One region of the Paenibacillus sp. CR_12 genome, then DNA from elsewhere that is predicted to be linked to it. Evidence: a T-box and tRNA genes for the amino acid it is inferred to sense, from the RefSeq annotation. Region 1 holds a T-box; the other holds one or more tRNA genes.
The links. The T-box of region 1 lies ahead of RB297_RS12615 (arginine--tRNA ligase). A T-box ahead of a tRNA ligase gene usually reads a tRNA of that ligase, here a tRNA-Arg.

Region 1 (8,303 bases):
TTTCCCTCAATTAACGGCCCCTGGGTCCGTTAAGGCAGCGCAGCACGGTGCATCACACCCCATCCCATGACTCCCTCACATTCCGCGAACACTCCGGATCCTCTACCTCCAAGCACTAACCCGCTCCGATTTCTTCACGAACATGGAGGACAAAGCCCGCGTTCGCGCGGTCAGGAGCATTTTTCTGCCTTCCGGCGTACGGGTGTAGACCAGCTCGGCCGGACCGATATGCTTGCGCCACAGCCGGGCAAAGCGTTCCGCATGCTCTTTTCGACGTCCGATTTCCTCCGGTACGGCATGGTAATCCCGTCTGGTCGCAAACCAGCCGCGCGATTCGCGGTACAAAAGATAACGCGGGTTCTCGATCGGGTCCAGCACCTGCTGCAGCGAATTCAGGAAAAGCGTCTTCTCCTGGGTGGTTCCGTCTTTTAGCCAACACACGACGGCTTCTCCTTCCTCCTCCGCCCTCAACCGGTGAAGGCTTGGCTCGGTTTCGACCAGCCCCATATCGTATAGCGCCGTATACACGACCAGAGCCACTTCTCGAATGCTCCGCTCCAGCGATTGATGACGCATTACCATTTTGACGGCTTTAAATATCCAAGGACTGGATACGATCAAGGCAATGGCGACCGAGAATAGCAGGCTGAACCAAGCCGGCGCGTCCGATTGAAGCAAAACCGGCGACGTTAAGGTCTCGATGAAGGCGCCCAGCCCCAAACCAACGGCAAAAGCAAGCACGGCCTTTACCGTATGCGAGAAAATCAAAGGCTTAGGAATACGCTCCCGATCCACCGTCAGTTCCTCCGTCATGGAGCTGTGAAGGGCAATCGCCGAATTCCATCGCTCCTTCAAAAGATGCCGCTGCCTCGCCCGCTCCCATGTGTCGCGGTTATAGGCGCTGATGCTTTCTGCGGTTTGGTTTTTCCGAAGATCAAGTCCCATGCGCTCCATGCCCGACTCTATGGTTTGATGCGAGATCGATAGACCGACGAGAGATCGAAATCTGCGCGCAAGCGAGCTCAAATCCTCGCCCCCATCGATTTTGGCGGTATCGACGCATGCCAGATGCCAGATCGCTCCGGTCTTATCCGGGTTCCCGCGTTGGGCTCGAATCGCCCGTCCCCGCATCTGGTTGGACAGCATGAACGAGCCTACATACGATGCCATGATCAAGGAATTGATCCCGGGAGCATCCCATCCCTCGCCCAGGAGAGCCGCCGTACCGATCAGCACCTGAATGCCCCCCTCTGAAAACACCTCCGTTATAATAGCCACGATAGCCGAGCGATTTGCATCGCGAACATCCATCGTTACATAACGGCCGTCATGGGCAAGGTGACGTTCCGACAAGCGGAGGCCCCGTCGATCGGCGCAAGCCCTAGCCAAAGGCATAGCCGTCACCGGGAGCACCACAAAGGAGCCTGTCAATATACCGATGGGCAACTCGCGATCGCCCCGTGAGCCGCTTTTCTCCGCTAGCTGCCTTCGGATCAGCTCAAAAATCGGAACAACGCCGAGCCGATTCAGCGGCTTCTCGTCGTCCGCATCCTTCGGCAGGTCCTCCTTGCGGATATAATCGGTCAAGATCACCATCCGCATGCTCTCCCCCAGCATGGAGCGCTCGAATTCAAGAATGCGGCCGATGCTGTGCAATTTCGAGACGCTCTGGACCAGCATTTTATCAATCGCAGGCGTCGATCTCATATACACCTTCCGCCGTTCAATCATCCCTAACCGGCTGAGCCTCTTCTGCAACGCCTTTAACTCCGGCAGTCCGCGATCAATACGGGCGTCTTTATACAGCATGCCGCCAAGGAGCTCCTCCAGCCACTCCTCCGTAAAGTCGGGCGCTTCCTTCTCTTCCATGCCGAGCAGCTTCACCGCCTCCTTCCAGATCGGCCGATTGGCCGCTCGCAGATAGAGCACCATGCTGGAGTAATACCCCGGGGAGGACAAAATGTCCTCCATGTACGCCTCGGACCGTGTTATCCAGGGGTGATGTACGATCAAATCCGCCAAAAAATCATCTCGGACCAACTCGTCTTTGACCTGTTGTGCCTGCATTCGAAATTCCCGCAGTTTAGCGGCCTCTTCATGAGTTGGCCTTGTCAGGCTGATATAATCCTGATGGGGACACAACTCCCCATGGCGAACCAGCTCGGGCACGCTGATCTCCTCGTCGATAGGGCCGCAAAGCTCGATATACCGCTGCCATTCCCTCGGATTGACATCGTATGGCGGAGTGGCCGTAAGCGCAATCTTGGTCGGCTCGTCCAGCATCTCGCACAGCTGCATGGCGCTTTGCCACCAAGACATTCGAAGATGATGCGCCTCGTCAAAAATGAGCGTATGATATCCCTGCTGCTTCAACAGATCCAGAGCTTCTTGAGCCTCGGTGCCATCCGTGATATCGTCCTCGCGGTCAGCGTCCCTCCCGGCCGGTTCAGCCTCAGCGTCTTCCATGCCCGTATCCGAAAACTCCTGATTCTCATCACCGGTTTGGTCCGCTTGCACCATCCCCGCGATGACCTTCTTCTTCGCAGAAGTCGGCTGCCCTGCTGCACTAATCAGGCTGTGTAGGGCTTGGTAGGTCGTAATCGTTACCAATGCCGGTCGCTTGAGCGAGGTCGAGACCCACTCCGGCTGGACATCTTCGTCAAGAAACAGCTCCACCAGACGGCTTGCCCATTGCTGTTTAATGGTGATGGTGGGAGCCAATATAATCGTCGGCCGATTAATCCGAAGCATGACCTCCAATCCAAGAACGGTCTTCCCCGAACCGGGCGGCGCCACCAGATGCAATTGGCGATTCTTCAGATGATGGTCAAGCCCGTGGAGCACGCGCTTCTGGTAGGAGCGCCAAGGATAGCGGAACGACAGGTTGCTCGGAAAAAACTTCATTGACTCCTCCAGTTTAGCTGCACTCCCTTTTTCATTGGATAGGTTAAAATATATTGTCTATCGATGTTCTTTCACCAAAGATAGGCTGCGTTTCGAAAATACTATACTCGCGATTATCGTGGACTCAGCTGTGCCGACCCATGACATTACCGCAGCTGCATATGAATAAGCGGAAACGGCTTTCCGGAACCGTCGAGCTCCGAACGGCCGATCTGCACGAATCCGTATTTTTTATAAAAAGCGTGGGCCTTGGGGTTCTGTTCATTCACATCCACTTGAAGTCCGGGCCCCTTCAGCCGTTCGGCATGCCGGATCAATTTCGTTCCCGCCCCTTGGCCGTGGTGCAGGGGATCCACAAACAGCATCTCGATTTTGGAGCCGTCCAGTCCGATAAACCCAATCGCTTCCTGTTCCGTATTCAAGCACATCCAGATCTCCACGGACCTCAGTGCCCCGCTTTGCATCATGCCATAATAGAACCGGATATCTTCCTCCGTCAAAAAATCGTGCGTTTGGGATACGGCACGAAGCCATAATTCCACCAGCTGATCATGGTAAGCTTCCGTATAAGCCGCGATATGATGTGTCATTTTTCATCCAGCCCTTTCCAAGTCGTTCAATCCTTTAAACATTCATGAGATCCTTCAAATTGCTCTATACTATTATAAAGGAATCCGGTACATTAATCAGAGACTTTATCTTGTCAAAAAGGAGAGGTACGCATGCCATTATGGCTTGTATACGCATTGCTGTCGGCAGTCACGGCGGCACTTGTGGCCATTTTCGGAAAAATAGGCCTGCAGAACATCGATGCCAATTCGGCAACGGCCATTCGCTCCGTCATTATGGCCCTGTTTCTGCTGGGGGTCGTAGCGGTTCAGGGGAAATTCTCGGAGCTCGGAGAAATTCTGGTTCAGAAAAAGGCACTCAGCTTTATTGTGCTCAGCGGCATCGCGGGCGCGTTGTCCTGGCTGTTTTATTTTCTGGCGTTAAAATACGGCAAAGTATCGCAGGTAGGCCCTATCGATAAATTGAGCGTGGTTATTGCCGTGATCCTGGCCTTTGTGTTTCTGGGTGAGAAGATCTCCTGGATTAACGCAGCCGGCGTTGCACTCATTGCCGTTGGCGCGCTTCTTGTTGCCGTTAAATAGTCCTCTGCATAAAACCGCTGACAAAGCGGCTTTTTGCTCCTCCTCTTATTAGTTAAACCTATCAGTGTTATCGAATTTATATATTTCTAATTATAAGCCGATCATGTCACAATGAGGATAAATCATGCGTGGAGGGGTGTTGTTATGTCAGAGCAAGTATGGAAACCTTACGATTACGATCGACAGCTATCGTTTGTATCTGCTTATGGAAAAGGAGCTGCAGAGCTGCTGGCGCCTCAACCCGGAGAACGGATTCTCGATCTGGGCTGCGGAACCGGCGACTTGACTCATGAAATATCCAAATCGGGCGCACATGTAACCGGCATGGATTATTCCAGCGAGATGATTGAGCGGGCCAAAAGCAAATATCCTGGACTTCCGTTTCTGACCGGGGATGGCGAGAACTTCGAAACCGAAACGCCATACGATGCCGTCTTCTCAAACGCGGCCTTGCACTGGATGAGGGATGCTGAAGGCGTGGTACGCTCCGTACATGGAGCCCTTAAGCCCGGCGGCCGATTCGTTGCCGAGTTCGGAGGCAAAGGGAATATTGACGGCATCTACCAAGCCTTGAAAACCGTGTTCGCCGATCATTATCGAATCGATGCGGACGCCCGGAATCCGTGGTATTTTCCTAGTCTTGGGCAGTATGCCAGCCTGCTTGAAGCCCAAGGGTTCCGCGTGCATCTCGCCCATCATTTCGACCGTCCCACGCGATTATCCGAAGGCAAGGACGGCATAAAGCATTGGCTGCTGCATTTTGGCGATTGCTTTTTTGCCGGATTCTCGGCTGAATCGAAGGACGAAGCGATCGCTCGCATCAGCCTAGCTGCTCAATCGACGCTATGGCAAGAGGATGCTTTCTACGCGGATTACCGGCGCCTGCGAGTATTTGCAGAAAAGATTTAGCCATTGGGGGGTTGCTTTTCTAAATAGAATGGTTATAATATGAAAAAACTTGAGAATATTATTTTCGTTGATTGGGAGAGTAACTGCACTGACTTTAGTCCAAGCGAGCCGGGAGGGTGGAAACCGGTACAAAGTCGGCCGTGAAGCGGACCCAGGAGATGGCCTTCCGAAGCAACATGCTGTAGGGAGCCCCGGCTTACGCCGTTATCGTATGAAGGTGGTTAGACCCTTGCGGGGTTTAACAACAAGAGTGGTACCGCGAGCACAAGTCCTCGTCTCTTTTGGAGATGAGGGCTTTTTTGGTTTTCCGAGTCGTTTTATTTTTTAAAGGGGGATTTACCGTGTTAAGTCATAAGATTATTTCGAGCCTTCAACAAGCCGTGAACCAGGTCTGCGAAGCTTACGGCACCAAACTGCCGGAGTCCACTCCGATCCGGATCGAGCAGCCTGCCAGCATGGAGCATGGGGATTACGCAACCAACGTTGCGATGCAGCTTGCGAAGGTGCTCCGCAAGGCTCCCCTGCAAATCGCCGAGCTGATCCAAGCCGAGCTCGAGCAGGACGCATCCTACAAACAGCTCGTCCGCTCGACTGAGATTGTCGCTCCGGGCTTTATGAATCTGCGCATCGATTGGGAGTATTGGGCGAGCCACCATTTTGAACTCCCCCCGGCAGCTAACGAAAAGATCGTCATTGAGCACACGTCCATCAACCCGAATAAGTCCGCCCATATCGGGCATCTTCGAAATTCCTGTATCGGAGATACGCTCGTGAGATTGATGAGGAAGCTGGGTTACGAGGTCGAGGTGCATAATTATATCGACGACCTGGGCAATCAGCTGGCGGATACGGTGGTCGGCTTGCTCCACACGCCGCTGACGAAGGAGCATGCCCGGTTCGGCGATTACTGCTGGGACGTGTATTCAAGCACCAATAAAGCCTACGAAAGGGAGCCGGGGCTGGTTCAGCATCGGACCGAGGTTCTGCATGCACTGGAAGAGGGCAATCAGAACCTTTCCTGGATTGGACTGCTTGTTGCCGAGCGAATCGTTAAGGAGCATCTTGAGGAGATGAAGCAGTTCGGCATTGAATACGATCTGCTTGTATGGGAGAGCAGCATTGTTAGGGAGGGATTCTGGGCGTCCGCGTTCGAGCTGTTGAAGAATACCCCGCTTTTCCATCAGGAAACCGAGGGTAAACTTGCAGGCTGCTGGGTGCTCAAGCAATCAGGAACCGAAGCCGGAGACGAGGCGGAGTCGGACCACAGCATCGATAAAGTGCTGGTGCGCTCCAATGGCATCCTGACTTACACCGCCAAGGACATCGCCTACCACTTGTGGAAATACGGCGTGCTTTCCAATGATTTTGTATATAAAAAATTCACCGACCAGGTTTGGACGACGAGCTCGCACGGCGAGGAGCGTTCTTACGGCAAAGCGGACATGGTCATCAACGTCATTGATTACAGGCAGCAGTACCCGCAGGCGATGGTGAAGCAGGCTTTGGAAGGCCTGGGCTTCCAACAAGAGGCTGAGAAGCTGCGCCATGTCAGTTACGGCGTAGTCTCGTTAAGCCCTTCCGCTGCAGCGGATCTCGGCATCGATACTTCCGACGGTAAGGCATCCTATGCGATGTCCGGACGTCAGGGAATCGGAATCAAAATCACCGAGCTTATTCATCAAGTAGCCAAGGTCATCGAGGACACCCGATCCGATAAAAACGGTTTGTCCAGCCATGCGATCGCAACCGCCTCCATCCGTTACTACCTGCTTCGCTTTGCACTGCAAACCGAGGTGGTGTTCGATCTGAAGCAGGCCACTGAAATATCGGGGAATACGGGGGTGTATTTGCTCTATTCCTACGCGCGTGCACTCAGCGTGCTTAATAAGGCTCAAGAAGCCGAGGTTACGCCGTCTGTGCCTGCCCGGTTCCCTGCCATGGAAAAAGCGGAACATGCGCTGCTGCGGCATATCAGCACCTGGCATGATACCTTATATGCCGCCGGACGGGATCTATCTCCTAGTGCCATCTGCAACTTCACCTATGAGCTGTGCTCCCTGTTCAACAATTTTTACTCGGCATGCCCGATTCTGAAGGCGAAGGAGGAAGTGCTCCAATTTCGCGTATGGCTCACTTCCTTATTCAAGAACACCCTTGGCGAAGCGCTGGAGGTGCTGGGTTTGCCTACTCCGAGCCGGATGTAAATTCACTCTGATGAATGAGCGGATCATGCCTAATAAAAAAGCCACCGTACTATTATGTTGATCAAGTACGGTGGCTATCTTATTTTATTGCAATCCTCTGACGGTCAATCTGACCTGAACGCCGTCTGACGCCGGCTCTTCCTGCAGGGTCCAGTTGACAGCCAGCGCTTCCTTCAAGCGAGCCAACTGCTCCTTCTGGAGCTTCAATCCTTCAATGATGCCCTCGCCCACGCTGAAATCGGATTCCGAGCTGATGCGGAAGGCTTCCTCCAGCCAGATCTTCAACCCGTTCCGGGTATTAAACGTAATTTGGTACCCCTCGCTAACGGCTTTCTCCAAATCTTCCCCATGCTCTTTTGCGTAAGAGAATAATTCCTCATAGTGAAAATGACCGTTATTGGCGATCTGGAATCTCTCTGCGTCTCCTGAGCGCACAGCCTCCAGCAGATCGGAAGAAGTCAGCCCCGATTTTCTGGCATGCTCCAATAGAATGGCGGTATTCTGTGATATTTTAGTAAGCTGCATGCTCGATGCCTCCTCGATAGGGTTCGTAAAATATTTTTTCTTCTATTATAAGACCAAATGGCTAGGATGTCAGACTCTTCTCAAAACATAAACTATATTCGCACCCGATGTATTCGCCAAACGGTTCAATCTGGGCATACCCCAGCTTCTTGTAAAAATGAACGGATTCCTTCTGCGGTTCGCCTGTTTCCAGGCGCGAGAAACGATAGCCCCGCGTCTTCGCTTGTTCTTCCAGAAAGAGCAGGATCCGGGAAGCTACTCCCCTATTTCGATACGGGACATCCACGAAAAACCGTTTAATTTCAACCGATTCTGCATCCAGCGGCCGGATGGCTCCGCAGCCGACAGGCTGGCCATCATGGTAAGCCACCACGAATAGCGTTTCGTTTACTTTGGGATCGGCCAGATCCAGCCCGAATATCCCTTCCGCCGGGTATAACGTCGATAAGTAATCGTCCAGCTTCGCGATGAGCTCCTGAAGATCCTTGTGAGTCTCTCTTACCAAAGTCATAGTGATGTCATTCATCCCATGTATCCCCTCCACTGTTTCTAATCGTGTCACGAATACCTTTCGTTTGCAAGAAAACCTTCAGGCCGACATCCTAACGAA
Region 2 (24,699 bases), on a different contig from region 1:
CTCTGCTGGCTGATTTTCTCCTGGACCAAGGTCTCAATCCGCTGGTAGTTGTACAAATTCAAAATGCCGAAAGGCAGCAGTATGACCAGAACGAACGCGGCAAACAGACGGTATTTCAGCTTGTGTGGAAACAGGGATCGTATTCGGTTCAGCACCCTCCCGCACTCTCCTTTTCGCTCGCTTGTTCTTCAATTATATCAGCACCGGTTCGCTTGAGAATGACAATGCCTGAAATTGCATGGATATGTGCGGTCGATGCCGGGGGCAGGCGCAGTGGATGTGTAGATTTGTTCTATTTTTATCAGACAAAAAAGACCAAACTCTCCGAGAGAGCTTGGTCCTCATCGATTGCATCAACGCATTTCGTGCTCAAGCGCGTTAACGATCGCGCCCGCTAACGTCGAGGTCAGCCACTCCCGATCATGCGTGTTGCATTTGATATCGGATTTAAGGACTTACTTTTCCATCAGCATTTCAAAGCAATTTAACAGCAGCACATACGTCTGCTCAAAGGTGAGCTCCCCTTTCGGGTTAAACTGATTCTTGGCCATGCCGTTCATTAAAGAGAGGTTTATCGCTTGGTATACTTGTTCCTTCGCCCATGGCGAGATGCTGCTGTCGTCCGCGAACCGAGAAGCCGAAACGGATCCGGTTGATGCCGCTCTGCCTTTCAATTCATTCGTCTTGGCATACACCTGAAGGATCAGCGCGGCAGCCTGTTCTCTGGTGATGGTCGCTCGCGGCGAGAAGGATTGCGGCGATGTGCCGTTGATGATACCGTTTTGGCTTGCCCACGTCACGGTCCAATCATCGACGTCCTTAAACGGGGTCTTAACGCCGGTGACGTCCATATAAAGATCCTGTCCCAGCATGGTCTCGATCATATGTACCGCCATCTCCGTAAACTCCACTCTGGTAATCGGCTGCTGGTAGGATCGGTCAAACGGCCAGCCGATAATGCCATTCGCTTTTGCCTTCATGTAATCCGCTTGAGCCCAGTTACTCACTTTGCCATCAGCCGGACCGTCATTCACGTTAACGTGGACCCGGCTTCTTGACTCCAGATAATCATTGACAGAGATCCATGTCGATCCCTTGCCTACGGCTTTGACCTTGCCGTTTGCATCAATCTCCACGATCCGGTTATCTCCGCTTTTGAACGTATTGCCGCTGGTCTGCAGTCCGTCGGTGAGGCCCATTTGAAGGGTTTCCCCCTTTTGAAGCTGAATATCGTAGCGGGCCAACAAACCAGGCATCATTTTGAAAAACGTCGTGGTGAACTCAACCTGTGCCGCGCTTCCGGAAGCGGTATATAGACCCGTGATCTGAACGGTGAAGGCATCGTCCGACGCAAAATCGCCTATGCCGTCAGGCCTAAAAATGACGGCAAACGGCACGCCGTAATAGCTGGTCTGCACATTGAAATATTTGCCCGATTTATCGTTGTCGCTTTTGTCAAAGCTCCACTCTTTCCCGTCCCTGACACGGGTCAATTTCACTTGAACCTGATCCGTTCTTGTCCGGTCATACTTTTGCGGGTTCAACGACACCGACCATGGATCGTTTGTCTTAAAAACCTCTTCCGGAAAATATCCTGCAGACGGCCAGGCGATGTAATCATACTGAACTTCGGAAGCCGGGCGGCCCTTGTCCATCGAGTACATCGACGCATAGGCAACGTTGTTGGCGGTATGTACCATACCGAACATGGTCTGTTTCATCTCCGGATTGATGATCCACCGGCGGTGTCCGACGCGATCGATATTCGTAGCCCCGCTATCCGCCATATAACCAAGGACATTGTCATAAAAGGTCGGGCTGCCCCCGTAAAGGTTGCTTGTCCTCGCTCCTTCCTTCGCTGAAGCGTACAGCGAATCGTCCATGCCGGCCGGCATGGTTGGATAATGGCTCAGCTTTTGATGCAGAGCGTTTACAAGCGCTGCCGCCTGCTGCTGCCCTGCAAGCGAAGGGTTGGCCGTCACGTCATCGGGCAGGCCGGATAGGTACCTTACAAAGTTGACGGCGCGAATGCCGTCCTCGATATATTCCGGTTTTATCGTCCCTGCCTTATAGGGTACGGCGACGCTTGGCGATTCCATGTAAATTCGTTCAGGCCCCATGTAGGATGTGCCAGTATCCATGGGTTTGTACTGCTGCCATTTATTCAGGATATCCTGCTTCGTTCGATCTCCCGTCAGCTGCTGAACGTCAGCTGCATGGGCATCGGGGGCCGATAAGACTGCTGCGATCAGCATAGCCGCAGGCAGAATCAGCCATTTTCTCGATCGTTGGAGTGATCGTTTCATAGATTCAAGCCACCTTACTTCTAGTATTTTTCCTATAACTTCCGTCTTCATCATTATAACGGCAAATATAGGAAACTTGAACTATAAAAAGATAGGCTTGTAGATCTAATAGAGTATTCCTTTCGTCGCACAGCTTATTTCATTTCAGCTTCCCGATTTTAACAGCAACCGGAGACGATATACGCACCGTCCCACGGTACGATACCAGAGTGTGCAGCCCTCGATCTCTTCTTCTCCCACGCCCAAAAGCCCGGTTCATGTAACTTCACAGAGCTGGGCTTTCTTCTTTGCACTCCTATGAAATACTCACAATTGGCTGCACGCCTCCTCCCCTGCCCAGGTGCGTATATCGGTGGAGGAGCAACGCGTTCGCCTTTAAAATCGGGAAGCTTCCTCAGCCTATTCCATTCCAGCTTCCCGATTTTAACAGCGACCGGAGACGATATACGCACCGCCCCACGGCACGATACTAGAGTGTGCAGCCCCAACCCTGCAGCTCCTCAAATCAATGCAAAAAAGCCCAGCTCCCTCAAAGGCAGGAGCCGGGCTTTCTCTTATTTCAATTATTTTTGCTTCAGGTTGTAGAACGACTTCAAGCCGTTGTATTGAGCAAGCTCGCCCAATTGGTCTTCGATGCGAAGCAATTGGTTGTATTTCGCCACACGGTCGGTACGGGAAGGAGCACCCGTTTTGATTTGGCCTGCGTTAGTAGCCACTGCGATATCAGCAATCGTGCTGTCCTCGGACTCACCGGAACGGTGGGAGATGACAGCCGTGTATCCTGCGCGTTTTGCCATTTCGATCGCATCGAAAGTTTCAGTCAATGTACCGATTTGGTTTACTTTGATCAGGATGGAGTTACCGATACCCTCGTTGATGCCTTTTTCCAGACGCTCCGTGTTCGTAACGAACAGGTCGTCACCCACGAGTTGAATTTTGTTGCCCAATTTCTCGGTGAGCAATTTCCAACCTTCCCAATCGTCCTCGGAGCATCCGTCTTCGATGGTTACGATCGGGTATTTGTCTACCCAAGAAGCGAGCAGGTCAACGAATTCTGCCGGCGTGAAGGATTTGCCTTCGCCTTCCAGAACATACTTGCCATCTTTGAAGAACTCGGTGGAAGCAACGTCCATACCCAGCAATACATCTTCGCCTGGCTTGTAGCCGGCTTTTTCGATCGCTTCGATGATGGAAGACAGTGCATCTTCGTTGGACGTGAAGTTAGGAGCGAAGCCACCTTCGTCACCAACCGCCGTGTTCAGGCCTTTGCCCTTCAGAACGGATTTCAGGTTGTGGAAGATTTCAGCGCCCATGCGAAGAGCTTCTTTGAAGCTAGGTGCGCCAACAGGCAATACCATGAATTCTTGTACGTCAACGTTGTTGTCCGCGTGAGCGCCACCGTTCACGATGTTCATCATAGGTACTGGAAGTTGTTTGGCGTTGAATCCGCCAAGGTATACATATAGCGGAAGATCCAAAGCATCAGCAGCAGCGCGAGCTACAGCCATGGATACGGCCAAGATGGCGTTCGCACCCAATTTGCCTTTGTTTGGCGTACCGTCCAAAGCGATCATCAGCTTGTCGATGCCGAGCTGGTCCAGAGCGTCCATGCCGATCACTTCAGGAGCGATGATTTCGTTCACGTTCTCAACGGCTTTCAGAACGCCCTTGCCCAGGTAACGGGATTTGTCGTCGTCGCGAAGCTCAACCGCTTCGTGAACGCCAGTGGAAGCACCGGATGGAACGATAGCGCGACCGATTGCACCGGATTCCAGGTATACTTCAACCTCTACGGTTGGATTGCCGCGGGAGTCAAGGACTTCGCGTGCATATACATCAGAAATAATAGTCATGTGTATAGTCTCCTTTGAAATGTTATGTTTATGTTCCATTATGAACTACTTATTTACGTGCTGCAATCATGGAGGTTCCCGTCATCTCGTCAGGCTTCGGCAGCCCCATCAGATCAAGAATCGTTGGCGCGATGTCGGCCAGAATACCGCCTTCACGCAGCGTTACGTTCTCATCCGTTACGATGAACGGAACCGGGTTCGTGGTATGCGCGGTGAATGGACGGCCATTCTCATCGAATACCATGTCCGCATTTCCGTGGTCAGCCGTAATGATAACCACGCCGCCTTTGGCAAGAACGGCATCCACCACTTTGCCAACGCACTCGTCGGTGGTTTCTACCGCTTTAACGGTAGGCTCCAGCATACCGGAGTGACCTACCATGTCCGGGTTCGCGAAGTTCAAGATGATCGCGTCATGCTTATCCGCTTCGATTTCTCTCACGCAAGCATCCGCCACCTCATAGGCACTCATCTCCGGCTTCAGATCGTACGTCGCCACTTTCGGCGAGTTGATCAATACGCGCGTTTCGCCTGGAAGCTCAACATCGCGTCCGCCGCTGAAGAAGAACGTCACGTGCGGGTACTTCTCCGTTTCCGCAATGCGAAGCTGCTTCTTGTTGTGCTGAACCAGCACTTCGCCCAGCGTGTTGTCCAGATCCTTCGGCTTGTAGGCGACGAAGCCTTCCACCGTCTCGCTGAACAGCGTCAAGCAGACAAAATGCAAGCTTTGCGGGAACTTCGGTCCGCGATCGAAACCACGGAAATCTTTGTTCGTGAACACTTGGGACAGCTGGATCGCACGGTCAGGGCGGTAGTTCAGGAAGATGACGGAATCTCCGCTCTCCACCAGACTTACCGGTTCTCCCGCGCCATTTACCATGACGGTCGGCTCTACGAATTCATCATAAACCGATTTCTCGTAGGATTCGGTGATGGCTTTCAGCGGATCCGTATATTTAGGGCCTTCGCCGTACACCATCGCACGGTAAGCCTTCTCGACGCGGTCCCAACGCTTGTCGCGGTCCATTGCGTAGTAACGACCGGAAAGCGTAGCGATTTGGCCAACGCCCACTTCCTCAATCTTCGCAATCAGATCCTTAACGAACTGCTTGCCGCTGTCCGGTGCCACGTCGCGTCCATCCATGAAACCATGGATGTATACGTCATGGAAATCTTCCTTCTTGCAAAGATCCAGCATCGCAAACATGTGCTCAATGTGACTGTGAACGCCACCGTCGGATACCAGCCCGTACAGATGCAGCTTCTTGTTGTTGTTCTTGGCAGCGCGAACGGCTTCCACCAGCGTTTCGTTCTCGAAGAATTCTCCTTCGCGAATCGACTTCGTGATGCGGGTCAAATCCTGATACACGATCCGGCCTGCGCCGATGTTCAAGTGACCCACTTCGGAGTTCCCCATTTGACCTTCCGGCAAGCCTACGGCTTCGCCGCAAGCGGTCAACGTGGTGTTCGGATATTGCTTCAAATACCGGTCGTAGTTAGGCTTGTTCGCTTGAGCGACCGCATTGCCCACCTCGGTGTTGCGAAGCCCGAAACCGTCCATGATGATCAGAGCTACGGGTTTTGGAGCAGACATTTACTTCGCCCCCTCAACGAGTGCGATGTAGGAAGCAGGTTGTAGACTTGCACCACCAACGAGCGCGCCGTCGATGTCGCTTTGTCCCATATACTCCGCTACATTTTCAGGTTTCACGCTGCCGCCGTATTGAATGCGAACTTGGTCTGCAACGGTTTCGCCGTACAGGCCTTTAACGAGTTCGCGAATATAGGCGATGACTTCGTTCGCATCCTCTGCCGTGGAGGATTTGCCCGTTCCGATTGCCCAGATTGGCTCGTAAGCAATAACGACATGAACCGCTTGATCAGCAGGAACACCTGCGAACGCTGCTTCCGTTTGTACTTTGCACACGTCTTTGGTTTGGCCGGCTTCGCGTTCTTCCAGCTTCTCGCCAACGCATACGATCGGAAGAAGACCATGACGGAATGCCGCATGTACCTTCTTGTTCACGATCTCATCGGTTTCAGCAAAATACTGACGGCGCTCGGAATGTCCAATAATGACGTAGTCCACGCCCAGGTCTTTCAGCATCAAGCCGCTGATTTCACCCGTAAAGGCGCCATTGTCTTCGAAATGAAGATTTTGTGCACCGATTTTGATGTTCGTGCCCTTTGCCGCTTCAACCAATGCAGGAAGATTGGTAAACGGCGCGCAGATCACGCTTTCCACGCCTTCTACTTCCGCTTTGCCCTTCACATCTTCAATAAATGAAGTTGCTTCCGGAACAGTTTTGAACATTTTCCAGTTACCAGCTATGATAGGTGTTCTCACACGATTCACTCCTTTATTCCCCCGAAGATTCTCCAGGGTCCAAACTTCATCCACTTGCTATCCAATGCAGTTCCTCATTCTATTTATCGTTCAGTGCCACAACACCAGGAAGTGCTTTGCCTTCCATGAACTCAAGAGATGCGCCGCCGCCTGTCGAGATGTGATCCATCTTGTCGGCAAGGCCGAATTTCTCCGCTGCTGCAGCCGAGTCGCCGCCGCCGATAATCGTGTAAGCTTCCGTTTCCGCACAGGCCTGTGCCACTTCACGAGTACCGTTGCTGAACGGAGCGATTTCGAATACGCCCATAGGACCGTTCCACACGACAAGTTTGGAGTTCTTGATCACTTCTGCATACTTGGCGCGAGTCTTAGGACCGATGTCAACGCCTTCCCAATCGGCTGGGATGCCGTCGATATCAACGACCTTGGTATTGGCGTCTGCGCTGAATTCGTCCGTAACGACGATATCTTCCGGCAGGTAGAAGTTTTTGCCCAGCTCTTTGGCTTTTTCGATGAAACCGAGTGCCACATCAAGCTTCTCTTTATCAAGCAGAGATTGACCGATTTCATGGCCTTGAGCTTTGAAGAACGTGTAAGCAAGTCCACCGCCGATGATGACATTGTCAGCAAGCGTAAGCAGGTTGTCGATCACGTCGATTTTGTCCTTAACCTTCGATCCACCGATGATGGCGGTAAAAGGACGGTCCGGATTCGAAAGGGCTTTGCCGAGAACGGACAGCTCTTTCTCCATCAACAATCCCGATACGGCCGGAAGATGATGAGCAATCCCCTCTGTCGAAGCGTGCGCGCGGTGAGCAGCACCAAACGCGTCGTTCACGAACAGATCGGCCAGCTCAGCGAATTGCTTCGCAAGTTCCGGATCATTCTTCTCTTCACCAGGGTAAAAACGAACATTTTCAAGTACGAGCACATCGCCGTTTTGCAGCTTCTCGACTTGAGCTTTAACGGCTTCTCCTACCGCTTCATCCGCTTTGGCTACCGGTTTGCCGAGCAGTTCCGACAGACGCTGACTCGCCGGAGTCAGGCGCAAAGATTCTACGACCTCTCCTTTGGGACGACCCATGTGGCTGGCCAGGATGACTTTCGCTCCTTGCTCCACCAGATACTTAATCGTCGGCAAAGTCTCGCGAATACGAGTGTCGTCTGTAATTTTACCATCTTCGAGCGGTACATTGAAATCGACGCGGACAAACACCCGTTTGCCGCTTACTTCTACATCACGTACACTTTTCTTGTTCATCTCCACGTTCCTCCTAAGAAAACTATTCTCCTCACCGACAGCATGCAGTTGCTCTCGTATCTCTCTCTATCGTCTAACCAGCGCCCGGATTCTTATCTATTCTTCCCAGTGCTCTGGCATGAAAACAAGGAAAAACCATGAACCAAAGAGGAGACCCGTGAACGGAACTCCTCTTCGATTGAATGGCTAGATCAATTACAGACCTTTGCTTGCGATGTAAGCAGCGAGGTCAACGACACGGTTGGAGTAGCCCCACTCGTTGTCATACCAAGAAACAACTTTCACCATGTTGTCGCCAACTACCATAGTGGAGAGCGAATCGATAGTGGAAGAAGCTGGATCGCCATTGTAGTCGCTGGATACAAGCGGCTCTTCGGAGTAGTTCAAGATGCCTTTCAGCGGGCCTTCAGCAGCTGCTTTCAGAGCTCCGTTTACATCTTCAAGGGTTACGTTTTGGGACAGCTCAACTACGAGGTCCGTTACGGAAACGTTCTTCGTAGGTACACGCATTGCCATACCGTTCAATTTGCCTTTCAATTGTGGCAGAACGAGGCTAACCGCTTTAGCAGCACCTGTTGTGGATGGAATGATGTTTTCGGCAGCTGCACGAGCACGACGCAGGTCTTTGTGCGGAAGATCAAGCACTTGCTGGTCATTCGTGTAGGAGTGAACCGTAGTCATCATGCCTTTAACGATACCGAACTTCTCGTCAAGAACTTTAGCAAAAGGAGCCAAGCAGTTTGTTGTACAAGAAGCGTTGGAGATTACAGTATGGTTAGCTGCATCGTATTTGTCTTCGTTAACGCCCATAACGATGGTGATATCTTCGTCAGTAGCTGGAGCGGAGATGATAACTTTCTTAGCGCCGCCTTTCAAGTGAGCGGAAGCTTTGTCTTTCGCTGTGAAAATACCAGTGGATTCTACAACGATTTCAACGCCGTACTCAGCCCAAGGCAATGCTTCAGGGTTACGCTCAGCGAATACTTTCACTTCGCGGCCGTTTACAACGAGTGCGCCTTCTTTAGCTTCAACAGTTGCATTCAGTCTGCCGTGAGTTGTGTCATATTTCAAAAGGTGTGCCAGCGTTTTTACGTCCGTCAAATCGTTGATTGCCACGATTTCAACTTCGCTGTTGTTCAGCGCAGCGCGGAATACGTTACGTCCAATACGTCCAAAACCGTTAATACCTACTTTAACCATGAGTAGTTCCCTCCATATTTGTAAAATTTATATATTCAAGATTGGCCGTTAAGCCAATCAAGACAACAAAAAATGAAAAATCTGTTGTACGCCCGCGGACTCAGATGCCGGCGTCAATTTCCTTCTCGACTTCCAATGCTGCGGCTTCATCCGTAACGAGAATGTCCTCGTGTCCGAATTTCAGCACCGCGTGAATCGCTTTGCCCTTGCCTTGCCCTCCAGCAATGCCGATGATGGTCTCCGTCCGCATAATATCCTCCAGCCGGAGTCCAAGGGTAAGCATTTTGTGGACAACTTCGCCATCTTCGCTGAAATAATAGCCGAAGGATTCCGCGATCGCGCCATCTGCCTGCAAGTTCCGGATAGAGCCTTCATCCAGCTTCCGCCGTCTGGCCATCTCCATGGCATCCCCGATGCCGTGAATAATGACGCGGCTGCGCCTGATCACATCCACGATCTCCTGAATGTGCTGATCCTGAACCAACGATTGATAAGCATCCTCGCTGAGCAGATCCGGTACATGAAGCAATCGGTACTCAGCACCAACGCGCTTAGCCATTTTGGAAGCGATGGTGTTCGCTTGAATCTCCATGCTCTCCCCGAGGCCGCCTCGCGCCGGCACAAACCAAGTGCTTGTCAACGGTTCGCCGCCAGGCAAAGAGGACATCTGCTCTGCCACTTCGGCGAGCGTGGAGCCGCCTGTTACGGCAATCGTATCTCCATCCTGGACAAAGTTAAGCAGCGTTCTTGCTCCGGCCCGGCCAAGCTCACGTTTGACTTCCGGAGATGACTCGCTGTCACCGGGAATAATGACCACTTTACGAAGCCCGTAAGCCTGACGAATCTTCTCTTCCAGTTCAACCAGTCCGAACAACTCATTCATGACCGGTTCCAACTCCTCCAGCAAGCATATCCCTGAGCCGCTGATCCGCATGCCGAGCGTTTCAATCTCGATCAGCCCTTGCGCTTTCAGAAGATCAGTCTCTGCTCTGAGAACACGCTCGGTCATCGATAACGATGAAGCCAGTGTTCTTCGGCCAACAATTCCGGACAACTTGATCTGATGAAGGATGGTATACCTTCGTTTAAGAGTGTCCATCAGATCCGGCAGAAGTTGCTCTTGTATTTCTAATAGGTTACGCATGCATTCCACTCCTGCAAACTTCGTCTCGGCTCTCCTACCTGGTCGTAAAATGTCCCAGTTAAACTTTTTAAGTCCCACCCTTATTCTAACCAATAATCATGCCGGTTGCAAGTGTCCGAAAGTATATTTCTCTACCCCAGGCATTCTTATACATTATGGCCAACTACCTGCTCGTCTATATAATAGGAACAAAGTTTTGTCCGCTATTGTATTTTTGAAATAGATGCGGTATAATCAACTTCGTTGCTGATTTTTGTGCGCCCGTGGTCCAATGGATATGACGTAGGCCTCCGGAGCCTGAGATCGAGGTTCGATTCCTCGCGGGCGCGCCATTATAACATTTATTCTCTATACTGATTACCCTAAAGTGCCCATAACGGCTCTTTTTTTTACTCAATAGTTTGACTTTCTTTGACTTTTTGATTTAAATTGTTTATCATGTGGGTAATACGGTAACAGTATTTATATGAGGTACTTAAGAGGAGGTTTTCCACGTGAGTTTTATACCTATGGTCGTTGAACAAAGCAACCGCGGTGAGCGGGCGTACGACATCTATTCCAGATTGCTGAAAGACCGCATTATCTTCCTCGGCTCCGACGTAAATGACGTGGTCGCCAATTCCATCATTGCCCAAATGCTGTTCTTGTCGGCTGAGGATCCCGAGAAGGATATTCATCTTTACATCAACAGCCCTGGCGGTTCCATTACCGCAGGTATGGCGATATTCGATACGATGCAGTTCATCAAGCCGGACGTCTCGACGATCTGTGTCGGCATGGCTGCTTCCATGGGCGCATTCCTGCTTAACGCAGGCGCCAAAGGCAAACGCTACGGTCTCCCTAACAGCGAGATCATGATTCACCAGCCGCTCGGCGGCGCACAAGGTCAAGCCACGGATATTGAAATCCGTGCCCGCCGCATTCTCAAAATGCGCGACAAGCTGAACCGCATCCTGTCCGAACGCACCGGCCAACCGCTGGAGCGCATCGAGAAGGACACGGATCGCGACTACTTCATGACGGCTGACGAAGCCAAAGAGTATGGCCTGATCGATCAAGTACTGGAAAACACACCGCCGCAAGGCTTATAAAAGAAATGAAGTAAAGGGCAGGCGCCGTTATCCGGTGCCTGCCTTTTCTTATCCTCTGGATTCATCGAAAACTTCGAATACTAAATAGTGAGAGTATCCCCTTCGGGTGCTGTTGAAATCGGGAAACATGAATGATTAAATAAGGAGGTTTCCCGATTCCAAAGGCGAACGCGTTGCTCCTCCAAGGATACTCTCACTTCGGTACGATTTTTTCAATAAAACATAAAGACGGTAAGGCCATCCCCCTCCTAAAAGGCCTGTCTTAACTTGAGGGGAGGGGAAAAAGGGTACGCCTATGGTGAGATACACAAAAAATCCCCTTGATCATAGGGCGCAGGAGTATATGCTCCACGCTCAATTGATCAGGGGATTTATCGCAACGGGTTCCAGCACAGTGTTACATCAGGACAGCATCATGTATCTAAACAAGCTATAGTATGAAATTTAGTGATTACAGTTTACACAAACCGCCTATGATATACTCTTACTTCCACTCTTTCAGCTTCAGCTCAAACTCAGGAAATCCATAGGCATAGGCGGTGTATTCATAAAGCTGGAAGTACAGCACCGCCGCGTTATCCTTCACATAGAAGTCGGCATCGGCAGGCACTCCCTCAAAACCGCCGAGGTAACCTCCCTCTTTCTTCATCTTGCTCAGCACAAGGTTGTTCAGCTTCTGCTTGTTCTTGCCCTGCATGTTGATGAAATCGCCCAGCTTCATTTGCTTGCCGTCCTTCAAGGAGAACGTGAAGCTTTTACGGAAGGTCATGCCATGGGCACCGCCGGTGTACGAATAATCATACGCCGTAATGCTCAGGATGTCGTTCTGGTTGTAATGGACCACGAAGTCACCGCTGAATTCGTAAGGGAAACTGGATTCCGACGGCGGGAATTCCTCGGCGTTTCCTTCCGCGCCGGTGATTACGCCGGACGCATTTTCTTTCAACACTTTGTTGATTTCGGCTTGGACCTCCGCATTATCGAGTCCGCTGATTACAGGATAGTTCACAACAGCGTCTACGCCCTGAATATTCTTCTTGAGCGCAACCGATTTAATGGTAATGTCATTCAGCTTCTTCTGTGTCATGCTCAGTGTTTTCAAGGAAGGATTCCATTGTCCCTGAACGCCCATGTATTCGCTGATCGTTTTGAACGGCAGATACAGACGTCCATTGATGATCTGTCCGCCAGGCTCGCCGGCATACGAACCGTTCACCAGAATGCCGATTTCGCTTGCAGCATACACGGCGGCGCTCAGCTTGTTATAGCCGTTACCCAGTGTATACGTGCGTTTTTTGGAATCATATTTAAGAGGCATCCCCAGACCATCCCGCAAAGCTGTCGCTGGCACATAAGTTACCCCATGCAGCACTAGACCTTTTTGTGACAAGGTTTTGCCGTTCCATTTCAGTACAACTTCATTTTTCGACGTTTTTTGGCTGGCGGAAACGGGTGCCTTAGCGGCGCTTGCATCGATGACCTGTCCGCTCAAACCAAGACTACCAAGCAGGACACTAGTTGCAATTAATGATGCACATACACGAAATTTAGGATTCATATCAGAATTCCACCTTTGTTAAATTAAGTTTCCGTTAGTTGTTAATCTATTACCCTTAATCATTATAAGGAAAGCTTTCAATGTATTGGTAACAAAGTGAATGACAATTTTGACTCCATGCCATAGGACCTATACATTCTCATGATTCTTTCCGGACGAACGCCGCTGCGCTAAGAAACACACCGAACAAGAGAGCACTTGAACCCGCAAGCAGCAGTAGTTCACTGCCTTGGACAACGTAAGCAAGAAGAATCAAACCGATGCCAACGAGTGCACTGTGAATGCTCGTCAGCAGCAGATGCAGCGCGCTTTTCCTGAAAAAATTCAGAAAAAAAACAGCAGCGATGCCTGCAACAATCAAAGCAATAAACCCCATGCTCGTCAGATCACTCAAGCTGCTTCTTCCTTTCTGGGATACCCCATTTATAAAAAACGGGCCTAAACCGTATACAACCTCCTTATATATAACAACGAAAAGGATCCTGAAGTTGTGGTGGAATTCCTGAAAATCGGCCAATTCTTCCCACTTTGGGACTAATGTCTCATTCTGCTCTGCAAAAAAAAGAGCCCATCCCCTTTAGGGGACAGGCTTCCTTTATTACAAAAAGATGAAGAACTGAAGCTTATACTAACGACCGCTCTTCAGTTCGGTCCATAAACGATCATAGACGGAGAGCGAGTCACCGACATTATCGAGCCACTCGGTACGGCCCAGCTCCTCTTCCGTCAGGTTGATCATCGTATTGGCGCGGTATTCCTCGCTATGGAATTCCATCGCTTTCGTGTTCGGATTGCTGTATCCGATAAATTCATAGTTTTTGGCACTGACTTCAGGCTCCATCATGAAGTTGATGAATTTCTCGGCCAGCTCCTTATTCTTCGCGCCTTTAGGAATCGCGTAGTTGTCCGAGAATATGGTCGCTCCTTCTTCAGGCACCACGTACGCTACATCCGGATTCTCCGCCGCGATGAACGCCGCGTCACCGGACCAAACCGTGGCAATCCAGCCTTCCTCCTGAATCATCTTCTGCTTAATATTGTCCGTATCAAACGCAAGGACATTGGGCAGCAGTGTCTTCAGCTCATCGGATGCAGCCGTGATTTCCGCCTCATCCGTGCTGCTGTTGGATTTCCCTTGCTTTTTCAGCGCCATGCCGATCATTTCACGGTTGTCGTCCAGAAGCAGGACTTTGCCCTTGTATTCCGGATTCCAGAGGTCTTCCCAGCTGTTGATTTCGTCCTTCACATACTTCTTGTTATATGCAATTCCCGTTACTCCGGACGTGTAAACGATCGAATATTTATTGCCCGGGTCATAAGACGGATCTTTGAAAGTATCCGTAATATTGACGAAGTTCGGGATATTATTCATGTCAAGCGGCTCAAGCAGCTCCGATTCAATCATCGTTTTGACCATATAATCGGACGGCTGAATGAGGTCATAACCGCTGCCGCCAGCCTTGATCTTAGCCAGCAGGTCTTCGTTGTTCGCGTAGTTGTCGTAGGTTACCTTCACGTCGAACTTCTCCTCAAAGTCCTTCAGCACCTCGGGATCGAAGTTATCCGCCCAGCTGTAAATATGAAGCGTCTCCTTATCCGAGCCGCAGCCGGCCAGCAGTCCTACAGACAATACCGCAACCATGCCTGCCGTCAGCAGGCGGGTCCATCTTGATTTTTTCAATTCAATATCTCCTCTCTTTCCACTTGCATGTTTTAATTTTATTTCGAAAAAAGCGTTTCTATCGCTTAGATCGGTAATGTTTTGTGTTTCTTCTGCCCATTGCCGCGGTTAAGAATATATTGGGCTAACAGGATCAGCGTGATACTGACCAGTATGAGCAGCGTACACAGCGCGTTGATCTCTGGCGAGATGCCGCGCTTCACCTGAGCGTATATATAGATCGGCAGCGTTGTTGAGCTTGGGCCGGCGACGAAAAAGCTGACCATAAAATCGTCCAGCGACAGCGTGAAAGCAATCAATGCGCCGGAGATAATGCCCGGTGCAATCTGCGGCAGCGTGACGTGCCGGAACGTTTGCCAAGGCGTGGCGCCCAAATCCTGGGCAGCCTCGTCCAGCTGTTTGCCCATCCCTGACAGTCGGGCCGTTACCACGACATAGACGTACGACAGGCTGAACGTAATATGGGCGATGATCACCGTTGCCTTGCCAAGCGGCATGTTCAGTTGACTGAACAGCACCAGCAGCGACAGCCCCATAATAATATCCGGGATGATGACCGGCAGATACAGCAGGCCATTCATGCCGCTGCGGCCTTTACGCCCCAAATTCCGAAGCGAGAGCGCCGCTGCAGTCCCGAGCAGGGTGGAAACGATCGTCGAGATGACGGCCACCGTCAAACTGTTCATCAGCGCTTCCATCACGTGCCGATTCTGGAATAGCGACACATACCAATCCATCGTAAAGCCTTCCCAATTGCCGCTAAGCCGCGTATCGTTAAAGGAATAGATGATAATCATGACGATGGGTACATAGATGAAAGCCATCATAAGGAAAGAGTGAACCCCGAGCAGCGGGTGATTCTTCTTTTTCACTTATCTCCCCTCCCCTACGCGTTGATGGCGGGCTTGCATCGCCCGGTTAAAGAGCAGGATCAGCACCAAGGACGTAATCACAAAAATAACCGATAACGCCGCTCCAAAGGGCCAGTTGCGCGCACCCAGGAACTGCTGCTGAATGATATTGCTGATCATGGAGGACTTGGCGCCCCCCAATATATCCGTGACGACAAACATCCCGGAAGTCGATACGTAGACCAGAACCGCACCCGTCATGATGCCGGACTTGCTCTGAGGCAAGGTAATATGCCGAAATGCCTTCCATCTGGAAGCGCCCAGATCGCTGGCCGCATCCAGCAGACGTTTGTCCATCTGCTCCAAGGCCACGTAAATCGGCAGCACCATGAACGGAATGAAGTTATACACCATCCCGAGCAGTACGGCGCCGTACGTATACAGCATCTGAATCGGCTCGTCGATCCATCCAACCCACATCAGCAGGCTGTTTACCACGCCTTGCGTCCGGAGCAGCAAAACCCACGCATAGGTTCGAATCAAAAAGTTGATCCAGAACGGAACCGTGATCAGAATCAATCCCCAGGTTTGGATACGCGGGGAAGCGTTGGCTATATAATAGGCCAAAGGATAGCTGACTAACAAGCATATCACCGTAGTCAGCAGCGACAGTACCAAGGTATCCCAGTAGATGCCCAAATATAATGGATCAAAAAAAGTCTTGTATCCTTCCAGACTGAAGGAAAACACGACATTCCCGAGCGAATCCCGCGAGAGAAAGGAAATGCCGACCACGATCAGCATCGGAACGATTAGGAACAGGGATAACCACAGCAGCACCGGAGTCAACAGGAACCTTGATTTCCTCATGGCCCGATGATCACCTCATCCTTGGCGTTCCAGTTCACCCCAACCCGTTCGCCAACCTCCCACGGATGGTCATCCGAGATATCGAGGGCAATCGTGACCTTCATCGGCTCATCGTCCAATTGGACCAGCAGCTTATGAACGCTGCCGAGGTACTGCACATCCTCAATCACGCCGCTCTTCTTGGCACCCGATTCCCGCTGGGGAATGAGTTTCTCCGGCCGTACGGCAAAAAGCCCCTCGGGCGAGGAGAAGACGTTATTCTCCCCTACAAACGTGGCGGCAAACAGCGTTTGCGGTCTCGCATAGATCTCGCGCGGCGTGCCGATTTGCTCTACCCGTCCATGGTTCATGATGACGATCCGGTCGGACAGCATCATGGCTTCCTCTTGGTCGTGCGTTACATATACAAACGTGATCCCGAGCGTCCGCTGCAAATGCTTGAGCTCGGACTGCAGGTTCTTCCGCAGCTGCAAATCCAGCGCGCCGAGCGGTTCATCCAGCAGCAGCACCTTCGGCTTGTTGGCGATGGCGCGCGCAATGGCCACGCGCTGCTGCTGTCCGCCGGACAACTGGTGCGGGAAGCGTTCCCGCAAGGCGGTCAGCTGCGTTATCGCAACAGCCTCGTCCACGCGCTCCTTGATGAGCTGGCGCGACATTTTTTTCATTTTCAGTCCAAAAGCGATATTGTCTTCTACGGTCATATGCGGAAACAGAGCATAGTGTTGGAATACCAAATTCAAATCCCGCTTGTTCGCAGGCATATCCGTCACATTCTGACCCGCCAGCCATACCTGTCCTTCGGTCGGCTGCTCGAATCCTGCTATCATTCGGAGAATCGTCGTTTTGCCGCAGCCGCTGGGGCCCAGCAAAGTCAGGAATTCCCCTTCTTTAATGGAGAGCGACAGCGGATGCACGACCGCTTGTCCCTGAAAATGCTTCTCGATCTGGACAAGTTCAATCACATGCATCAACCCCTTCTTCAAAATGTGACCTGTTCGTTTCCATGTGTACATCCTATTACCAGTATGCACAAAAACGTTCTCCACTAAGAAGAAACGGTCCTACTGCCTGTTATGCTCAGGTTGGCAGAATCCGTTTCTTAAGGGTGGAGGCGGTTAGAAGTCTCTACTAAGAAAAAAAAGCCATATCCATGGGTATGGCTTTAAACGTTAGATCAAAGTTCAGTTTTTCGCATATTCACTATACCTCGTTTTCCCCCTATACACAACACTTTTCTGAGTATTTCGACAGGGGAAGGGCCGGATATGGCACCGGAAAATGGTATTTCATTTTTTAAATGACATGCTAAAAAACCGTTCGCCCGATAAAGACCGGAATGAACGGTTTTCTCGCATGCTGCGTCGATTACAGCGACTACTTCAGCTGGTATTGCACGTACAGCTGTGTCGTGATTTTGATCTCGCCCGGCTTCACGGAGGTGTTTGCGCCCGCGTCCGCTGCCGTGGACTGTGCTTCCATCGCCATTTTTTCGAGGCCATAGATGGTATCTACGCCAACGGAACCTTCCACAATGTTCAGTACGATACCGAGTTGACGCTTGGACGCCTTCGCCATCGCTTGTGCCTTCAGGTCTGCGTTAGCCATCGCCTTATCAATCACTTGCGCTTCGAATGCATCGCGGTTCTCAACCGAGAAACGGGCGTTGCCGATGGAATTGGCGCCGGCATCGGATGCTGCATCGAGCAGGTCCCCGACTTTGCTCAGATCGCGAAGCGTAACTTCCAGGGAATGATAGGCGGTGTAATTTTTCACTTTACGTCCATTCTCATCGGAGTACGTATAGTTCGGTTGTACATAGAACTGCTCGGTTTTGATATCCTTGTCGTCGATCTTCCAGGTTTCTTTCAACAGCTTCGTAATCTTATCCATTTTCAGCGCATTGCTCTTCTGTGCGGATTTTGCGGTTTCCGCATATGATTCTGCCCCGATGGAAAGATAAACGATATCTGGCTTCACCGAGATCTCGCCTTTACCAAGTACGGTAAGAAGGTTTTGCTGTGCTGCCTCCGCCGCGTGCACCTCGGTTGCTCCGCTCAACCCGACCCAAGCCGTGCTGCCAGTCAGCAGTGCGCCTGCAATCATGATAGAACCTACTTGTTTGACCCATCTTTTCATCTTTGTCAGCCTCCTTCGATATTGGCATCGCTGCCATGCTTGCCTTACCCTTCTAACGTGAGGGAATTGGTAAATGTTGCATCCAAAATTCAATTATTTTATATAACAAGTAAACAACCTTAGTCCAGTTAAGGACTAAGGCTGCCTAGTAACTAAATACACTTTTGATTAACAAATCTTTAATATCGAACCATTAAGGTATTACTTTTCCAGTTATAAGTAATTGCCAAGAGAAATTATATCCCGTTCCATCTCCTCTATTTATCGTTGCATTAAGTTTAAGCCCCAGCTGTGTATTGAGCCCCCCTTCGAGAACATCTACCCAACCCTTATCCTTTAAATTAATTAAATTAGTCTCACCAGGAGTGTAGCCTATGGCGACTTCTCTTTGTTCCTGAGTTTGAGCGTAACCATTAATTCCAGGACCCCATTGCAAGACTGTTCCATTAATAGAATGAACCGAAACCCTGCCATTTGGATTTTCAAGTATGTCATATCGATAGTAAATTTTATCCAGTCCAATAAAGGTCATTCCATCTTTTGTAGTAGTGTGATAATGAAGCCGTATAGTAAGCTTAACTCTGCCTGCAGGATCAAGTTGAGAACCGCCGTAATCATAAACAGCTAATGGTTCAATGGTAACATCCGAAACATATTGTTGCATAACCTCCCCCGTTTCTGGATTTTGCAACTCTCTATAAAGAAATGTCTCATTCTCGGTAACCTTCCCATCTCCATAAGCATTACCAGTGACTCCATTTTGTAATAGAGTATTGTCTCCCTGAATTAGTGAAGTAACATCGATTGGACTGTCAACTATTGAACTTTTGTCTTCAGTATTATATTGTTTTATAACTTGATAACCATCCGGTACTTCAACATCTAATAGTGGGTTGTTACCATTATTCTCCGCTGCGCTCACCATCTCTGTTAAAGAGGATATGATCAATATACAGACCAGCGACAAGCACAACATCTTGCTCTTTATTCCGTTCATTAAATCTACCTCCATTAAATATATTTTTAACCCTCCTAAAAGTTACCATTTTTACATTTCGAAGTCAATACTTGTATTGTTTTTTTGAATATTTTTATGCAAATAATAAAGTCAAAGAAAACAACGTAGACCTGTATTGTAATTCTATTCTATTATGACACGTTAACTATTACACCGCATTCACTATGTAAAAAAGTACAAGTTAGCAATCAAGCATTATTACTATCATAATTCGCGAATCCCGAGATTATAATTGGTAATTACTAATATTACATTTATTTCTTAACAATAGTAGTCCACTACTTGAACCCCCATTCATTTACTAGGTCAACTTTGTTCGCAACTTATAGAATTTACCTAGACAAAAAGTATCATCCTGGCATGAGGATTTGCTTCATTTGATATCTGGCTAACGGAGTAGGAGAAATTGCCACGAAACATGAATAATGCCCTCCGGACTTCCAAATGGAAGGGAAGGGCTGCAAAGTTTTTTTCGTTATTTGAGCTTTCGGAACTACTTCCGTATCCATCTTTTATTTCTTAGGATTAATTATGAAGTGCACAGAACACTCCCTATAAAACTCTTCCAGTTATAGATATAATCGACAAAAATCCTCTTTATTCCAACTTATCCACGATCACTGCTTTGTATCGCCGGAACTCTTGTATGGCACCACCACGGTAAATGCCGATCCCTTCCCCGGCTCCGATTGGAGCGTTATTCTCCCTTGGTGGATATCCACGATCCGCTTCACGATCGACAACCCAAGCCCGCTGCCGCCAGCCGCGCGATTACGCGATTTGTCCGCTTTGTAGAAGCGCTCGAAGATATGCAGCTGATCCGAGTCCGACATCCCGACCCCCGTATCGGTCATGGTAACCTCGGCTCCGTCTTCCCCTGCTTTCAGCACAATGGTGATCATGCCGTCCTCGGGCGTGAACTTGATGCTGTTGTGCAGCAAGTTGGTCCACACTTGACTCAGCAGATCCTCCGTCGCCTCAATCTCGACCTCGGCGAGATCCAGATCCACCTGAATCCGTTTCGCCAGCCACTGCGGCTCATGCGCCAACACGACGGCGCGCAGCTGCCCGTCGAGCCGGTAACGGGCCCTTTCAAAGGCAGGCTGATCGCCTTCCAGAGACGACAGCTTCAACAGATTGTCACTCAGCTGCGACAAACGGCGGCCCTCTCCCTCGATGATCTCCAGGTAACGGGCTCTCTTCTCCTCGGTGAGACGCGGATTTCGGAGCGCCCTTGCGAACCCCCGAATCGAAGTGAGCGGGGATTGGATTTCATGGGACACGTTGGAGATGAAATCCTGCCGCATCGTCTCCATGCGCCCCAGCTCGCCGGCCATGTCGTTAATGCCGGAGGCAATCATCCTGAACTCCCCGCGCCATTGGTGTTCATCCATCTTCACACTGAAATCCCCCTGGGAGATCCGGCGCATAGCATCCGTAATGGAATTCAGCATGGCCATTTGCCGGTGCTTGAAGAACATCCCCACGACCAGCATGCACAGGAAGAAAATGATGACGCCGACAAACAAGTCGATCAGCTGGACGGCATAATCCCATGGCGGCGTTCCCGTCCAGTTGTAAAGAAACCGCGTCACGTAGGTCGCCGCCGTCCATGACGCTCCCAAGACCGCGAAGATTAGGATGGTCTGAATCGTCTCCCGAACGATTTTCCACAAGATTTTGAGCGGTCTCCTCATCAGCTCTCACCTGCCTCCAGGCGATACCCCAGGCCGCGAACCGTTCGAATCCTGAACCGGTACTTCTCCTCCGGGAACCGTTCCCGCAGGCGATTCACGTGAACGTCCAGCGTGCGTTCGTTCCCTTCAAAGTCATACCCCCATATATCCTCGATCAGCCGGTCGCGCGTCAGCGTGCTCCCCGGATAACTGGCCAGTTTGAAGAGCAGCTCAAACTCCTTTAACGGCAAGGTAAAAACCGCATCGCCGGCTTTGGCCTCATAAGTTTTACGGTTCATCTGCAGGTTACCGATCGTGACCGTCTGCGATGCGGCTACCTGATATCGCTTCAGCAGCGCTTTGACGCGTACGACAAGCTCCGCGGGCTCAAAAGGCTTCACGAGATAATCGTCCGTGCCCAGCTCAAAACCCTTCACGATCTGTCTCGTCTCCCCTTTTGCCGTCAGCATCAACACCGGAATGCCGGTATTCCTCCGAATCTCCCGACAGAGCTCCCATCCGTCCATATTGGGCATCATGATATCCATCACGACCAGATCGACCGAAACTTGCTCCATCACGGACAGGGCCTCGACGCCATCCGAGGCCTCCATCACCTCTTCCATCCCCGCCTCCTCCAGGAACACCTTGATAAGTTCGCGGATGTTCGGATCGTCGTCCACAACCAATATTTTTGCCATGATGGCCCCCCCTTCCTTCTATGGCTCTACAAGCTGCTTTTAAGCCTCGATTGCCTCATTCATCTGCAGCTGCTGAACGGCAAACTCCCTGTACATATCATGCTGCCCGATCAATTCATCATGCGTTCCCCGGCCGGTCACCGTTCCTTTTTCTATAAATATGATCTGATCGGCCCCCACCACCGTGGATAACCGGTGCGCGATAATGATCGTCGTCCGTCCAGCCATGAGGTTCTTGAGCGCCTTCTGCACCTCGATCTCGGAACGGCTGTCCAGACTGGAGGTGGCTTCGTCCAGCATCAGGATCTTGGGATCCCGCAGCAGAGCCCTGGCAATGGCAATCCGCTGCCGCTGTCCGCCCGAGAGCTTCACGCCCCGTTCGCCCACATCCGTATCAAAGCCGCTAGGCAGTTCATCAATGAATCCATCGGCATACGCCATTTCTGCCGCTCTTCGAAGCTCAGCGTCACTCACTTCGCGGTCCATTCCGTAACATAAGTTGTCGCGTATGGTTCCGGCAATCATCGGACTTTCCTGCGATACATAGCCGATCAACCCGCGCCAGGAGCGTAAGGAGAAGGTATCTATGGGCGTCTTGCCCAAGCGGATCCGTCCCTTCTGCGGCAGGTAGAAGCGCTCCAGCATGGAGAACAGCGTCGTTTTCCCTCCGCCGCTCGGCCCGACCACGGCCGTGACCGTCCCCGGCTCCATCTGAAAGCTGATATCATTCAGCACAAGCTCATCGGGCTTATACCCGAACGAAAGGTTCTCGATCGACAACCGCTGGTTGGCATCCGCCACCTCGTCACCGGCCGTAATGGATTCTTCGTCTGCATCCAGGGTTTCCAATATTCGCTCCGTCGCTCCCTTCGCCTTCTGCAGCTGGGTAAAAAACGTCGTTAACTGCGTCATCGGCATGACGATCTGAATCAGGTATAGGATGAACGCAACCAGCTCTCCCGCGGTCAGTGCTCCGGTGGATACCTGCAATCCGCCATACCCGATCACCACCACCAGCAGCATCATCAGCACAAAAGACATCAGCGGTGCGATCCAGGCAGAGACTACGCCTTCCTTGATACCGAAATTCAGCAGGTTGGTGATGCCTTTGTTCCCGTTCTCATACTCTCTATTCTCCGCATTAGAGGCTTTAACCAGCCGAATCTCCGACAGCACCTGGCTGATATTCGCCGTAAACGACGCCGTCTCGTCCTGCATGCCCAACGATATTTTGTACATCTTCCTGCCGAGCGGGACAAGGATCAGCGCCGCTATCGGAATGACGATAAACATCGTCAGCGTCATTTTCCAGTTTAGATAAAGGAGCACCCCAATGGAACCCACAATGGATATGATCCCGCTGAAGAATCCGGCCACATGGTCTGATATGAGGCTTTTGATCACTCCTGTATCATTCGTCATCCGGCTGACCGATTCCCCCGAACGGTTATGATCGAAATAGCGGATGGGCAGCACAAGCAGCTTTTTCCACAGCCGCTCCCTCAGGGCAGCCACCATCTTTTGTCCCGTATAGCTTAACAGAAAAATCGAGACCCCGGCAGCAATCGTCTGCACCACAAACGCGATGCCGAGCCCAATGATATGGGACCGATTCATATCCGTCAGCGAGAAGCCATCCACCAGGCTCTTCGTAAACATGGGTATGACAAGCCCGACCAAGGTTGAGATCACATTCAGCAGGATCGCCCCGATCAGCAGCAGCATCGGCGGTTTCGTTTCCTTCAATAACCGGAAGAACGCCTGAGAACCTGCCTTCTTGCTCCCGGCCCGTTCTTCGCGCTTGATTTCCTGTATAGCAGTACCCGTTGGACTCATTGTACTCCCTTCCCTTCCCATCCCTTTATATTGTCTGTAAGAAGAGAATATATCAGCAAGTTAAACTGAAGTTAAACGATGGCTTACGATTCGGAAAACAACGCAAAATAACCCCACCAAGTGGAGCTTATGCTTCGATGCTTATTCCCAATGCTTTGCGGCGACCCCAAAAACGGATTTAAAAAAGGACGGATGTCTCCGCCCCTTCTCTTCAATCATGTTCTTATGTACGCGACAAGCGAGCGAGAACCCCAAGGCAGCGCCTGATAGCAAAAAAAGCCTTGCTGTAACAAGACTTTTCTTAAACTTGAATCACGGTTACCCTATTGGTTCTCGAGTTCCTCTTTGCTCACCAAGTTCACGAGTGAAGTAACCGCTTGCTCAGCGTCAGCTCCCTCAGCACTAATGTAAACTTCCGTTCCTGAGCTGATCGCAAGGCTCATAATTCCCATGATACTTTTGGCATTTACTTTTTTATCATCTTTTTCAACAAAAATTTCAGATGAGTATTTATTCGCTTCCTGAACGAACAGCGCGGCCGGTCTGGCGTGAAGACCCGTCTTTAACCGAACGACTACCGGGTGCTTTGTCATGAAAATTACCCCCTATCTAATAAATCTGCTGCATTGAAAGCGCGATTGACATTTTATAATATTATACCATTTTACCATACAGGACACTAGAAGAAAAAATCTTAAGCATTCCGAATCTTTTCGGCCAATTCATCGATTTTGCGCAGACGGTGATTGACGCCTGATTTGCTGACGGTTCCTTTGAGCAATTCGCCGACTTCCTTCAGGTTCATATCCGGATGAGCCAGCCGAATCTCTGCCACTTCCCGCAGTTTATCGGGCAAATTCTCAAGACCCACTTCCTTTTGGAGCAGCTTGATGTTCTCAATCTGACGGACGGCCGCGCCGATCGTTTTGTTCAGGTTGGCGGTCTCGCAGTTTACGATCCGGTTCACCGAATTGCGCATGTCCCGCATAATCCGGACATCCTCAAACTTGAACAAGGCCTGATGGGCACCGATCAAATTGAGGAATTCGATGATTTTTTCGCCTTCCTTGATGTAGAAGATGAAGCCCTTCTTCCGCTCGATGCAGCGTGCGTTCAGATGAAATTCATTCGCCAGGTCCACCAGGGACTGGCAATGCTCCTCATACATCG

Region 2: it has a tRNA-Arg gene. The T-box ahead of RB297_RS12615 (arginine--tRNA ligase) is inferred to sense a tRNA for this amino acid. The anticodon was not compared.

What each region holds. Positions count from the first base shown of each region.
Region 1 covers NZ_JAVFHO010000003.1:56,321-64,623, forward strand. The annotation lists gene RB297_RS12595 (DEAD/DEAH box helicase family protein) at 103-2,904, opposite strand; gene RB297_RS12600 (GNAT family N-acetyltransferase) at 3,051-3,494, opposite strand; gene RB297_RS12605 (EamA family transporter) at 3,627-4,055, shown strand; gene RB297_RS12610 (class I SAM-dependent methyltransferase) at 4,200-4,964, shown strand; T-box leader at 5,023-5,247, shown strand; gene RB297_RS12615 (arginine--tRNA ligase) at 5,306-7,168, shown strand; gene RB297_RS12620 (hypothetical protein) at 7,253-7,693, opposite strand; gene RB297_RS12625 (GNAT family N-acetyltransferase) at 7,755-8,219, opposite strand.
Region 2 covers NZ_JAVFHO010000005.1:614,216-638,914, forward strand. The annotation lists gene RB297_RS21360 (sensor histidine kinase) at 1-155, opposite strand, end outside; gene RB297_RS21365 (S-layer homology domain-containing protein) at 456-2,306, opposite strand; gene eno (phosphopyruvate hydratase) at 2,870-4,159, opposite strand; gene gpmI (2,3-bisphosphoglycerate-independent phosphoglycerate mutase) at 4,209-5,753, opposite strand; gene tpiA (triose-phosphate isomerase) at 5,754-6,506, opposite strand; gene RB297_RS21385 (phosphoglycerate kinase) at 6,586-7,767, opposite strand; gene gap (type I glyceraldehyde-3-phosphate dehydrogenase) at 7,963-8,967, opposite strand; gene RB297_RS21395 (sugar-binding transcriptional regulator) at 9,068-10,111, opposite strand; tRNA gene RB297_RS21400 (tRNA-Arg) at 10,369-10,443, shown strand; gene clpP (ATP-dependent Clp endopeptidase proteolytic subunit ClpP) at 10,606-11,202, shown strand; gene RB297_RS21410 (PdaC/SigV domain-containing protein) at 11,687-12,760, opposite strand; gene RB297_RS21415 (hypothetical protein) at 12,900-13,154, opposite strand; gene RB297_RS21420 (ABC transporter substrate-binding protein) at 13,389-14,441, opposite strand; gene RB297_RS21425 (ABC transporter permease) at 14,507-15,313, opposite strand; gene RB297_RS21430 (ABC transporter permease) at 15,314-16,162, opposite strand; gene RB297_RS21435 (ABC transporter ATP-binding protein) at 16,159-17,130, opposite strand; gene RB297_RS21440 (SIMPL domain-containing protein) at 17,537-18,298, opposite strand; gene RB297_RS21445 (hypothetical protein) at 18,492-19,295, opposite strand; gene RB297_RS21450 (sensor histidine kinase) at 19,934-21,013, opposite strand; gene RB297_RS21455 (response regulator transcription factor) at 21,013-21,693, opposite strand; gene RB297_RS21460 (ABC transporter ATP-binding protein) at 21,733-23,529, opposite strand; gene RB297_RS21465 (HPr family phosphocarrier protein) at 23,853-24,122, opposite strand; gene whiA (DNA-binding protein WhiA) at 24,224-24,699, opposite strand, start outside.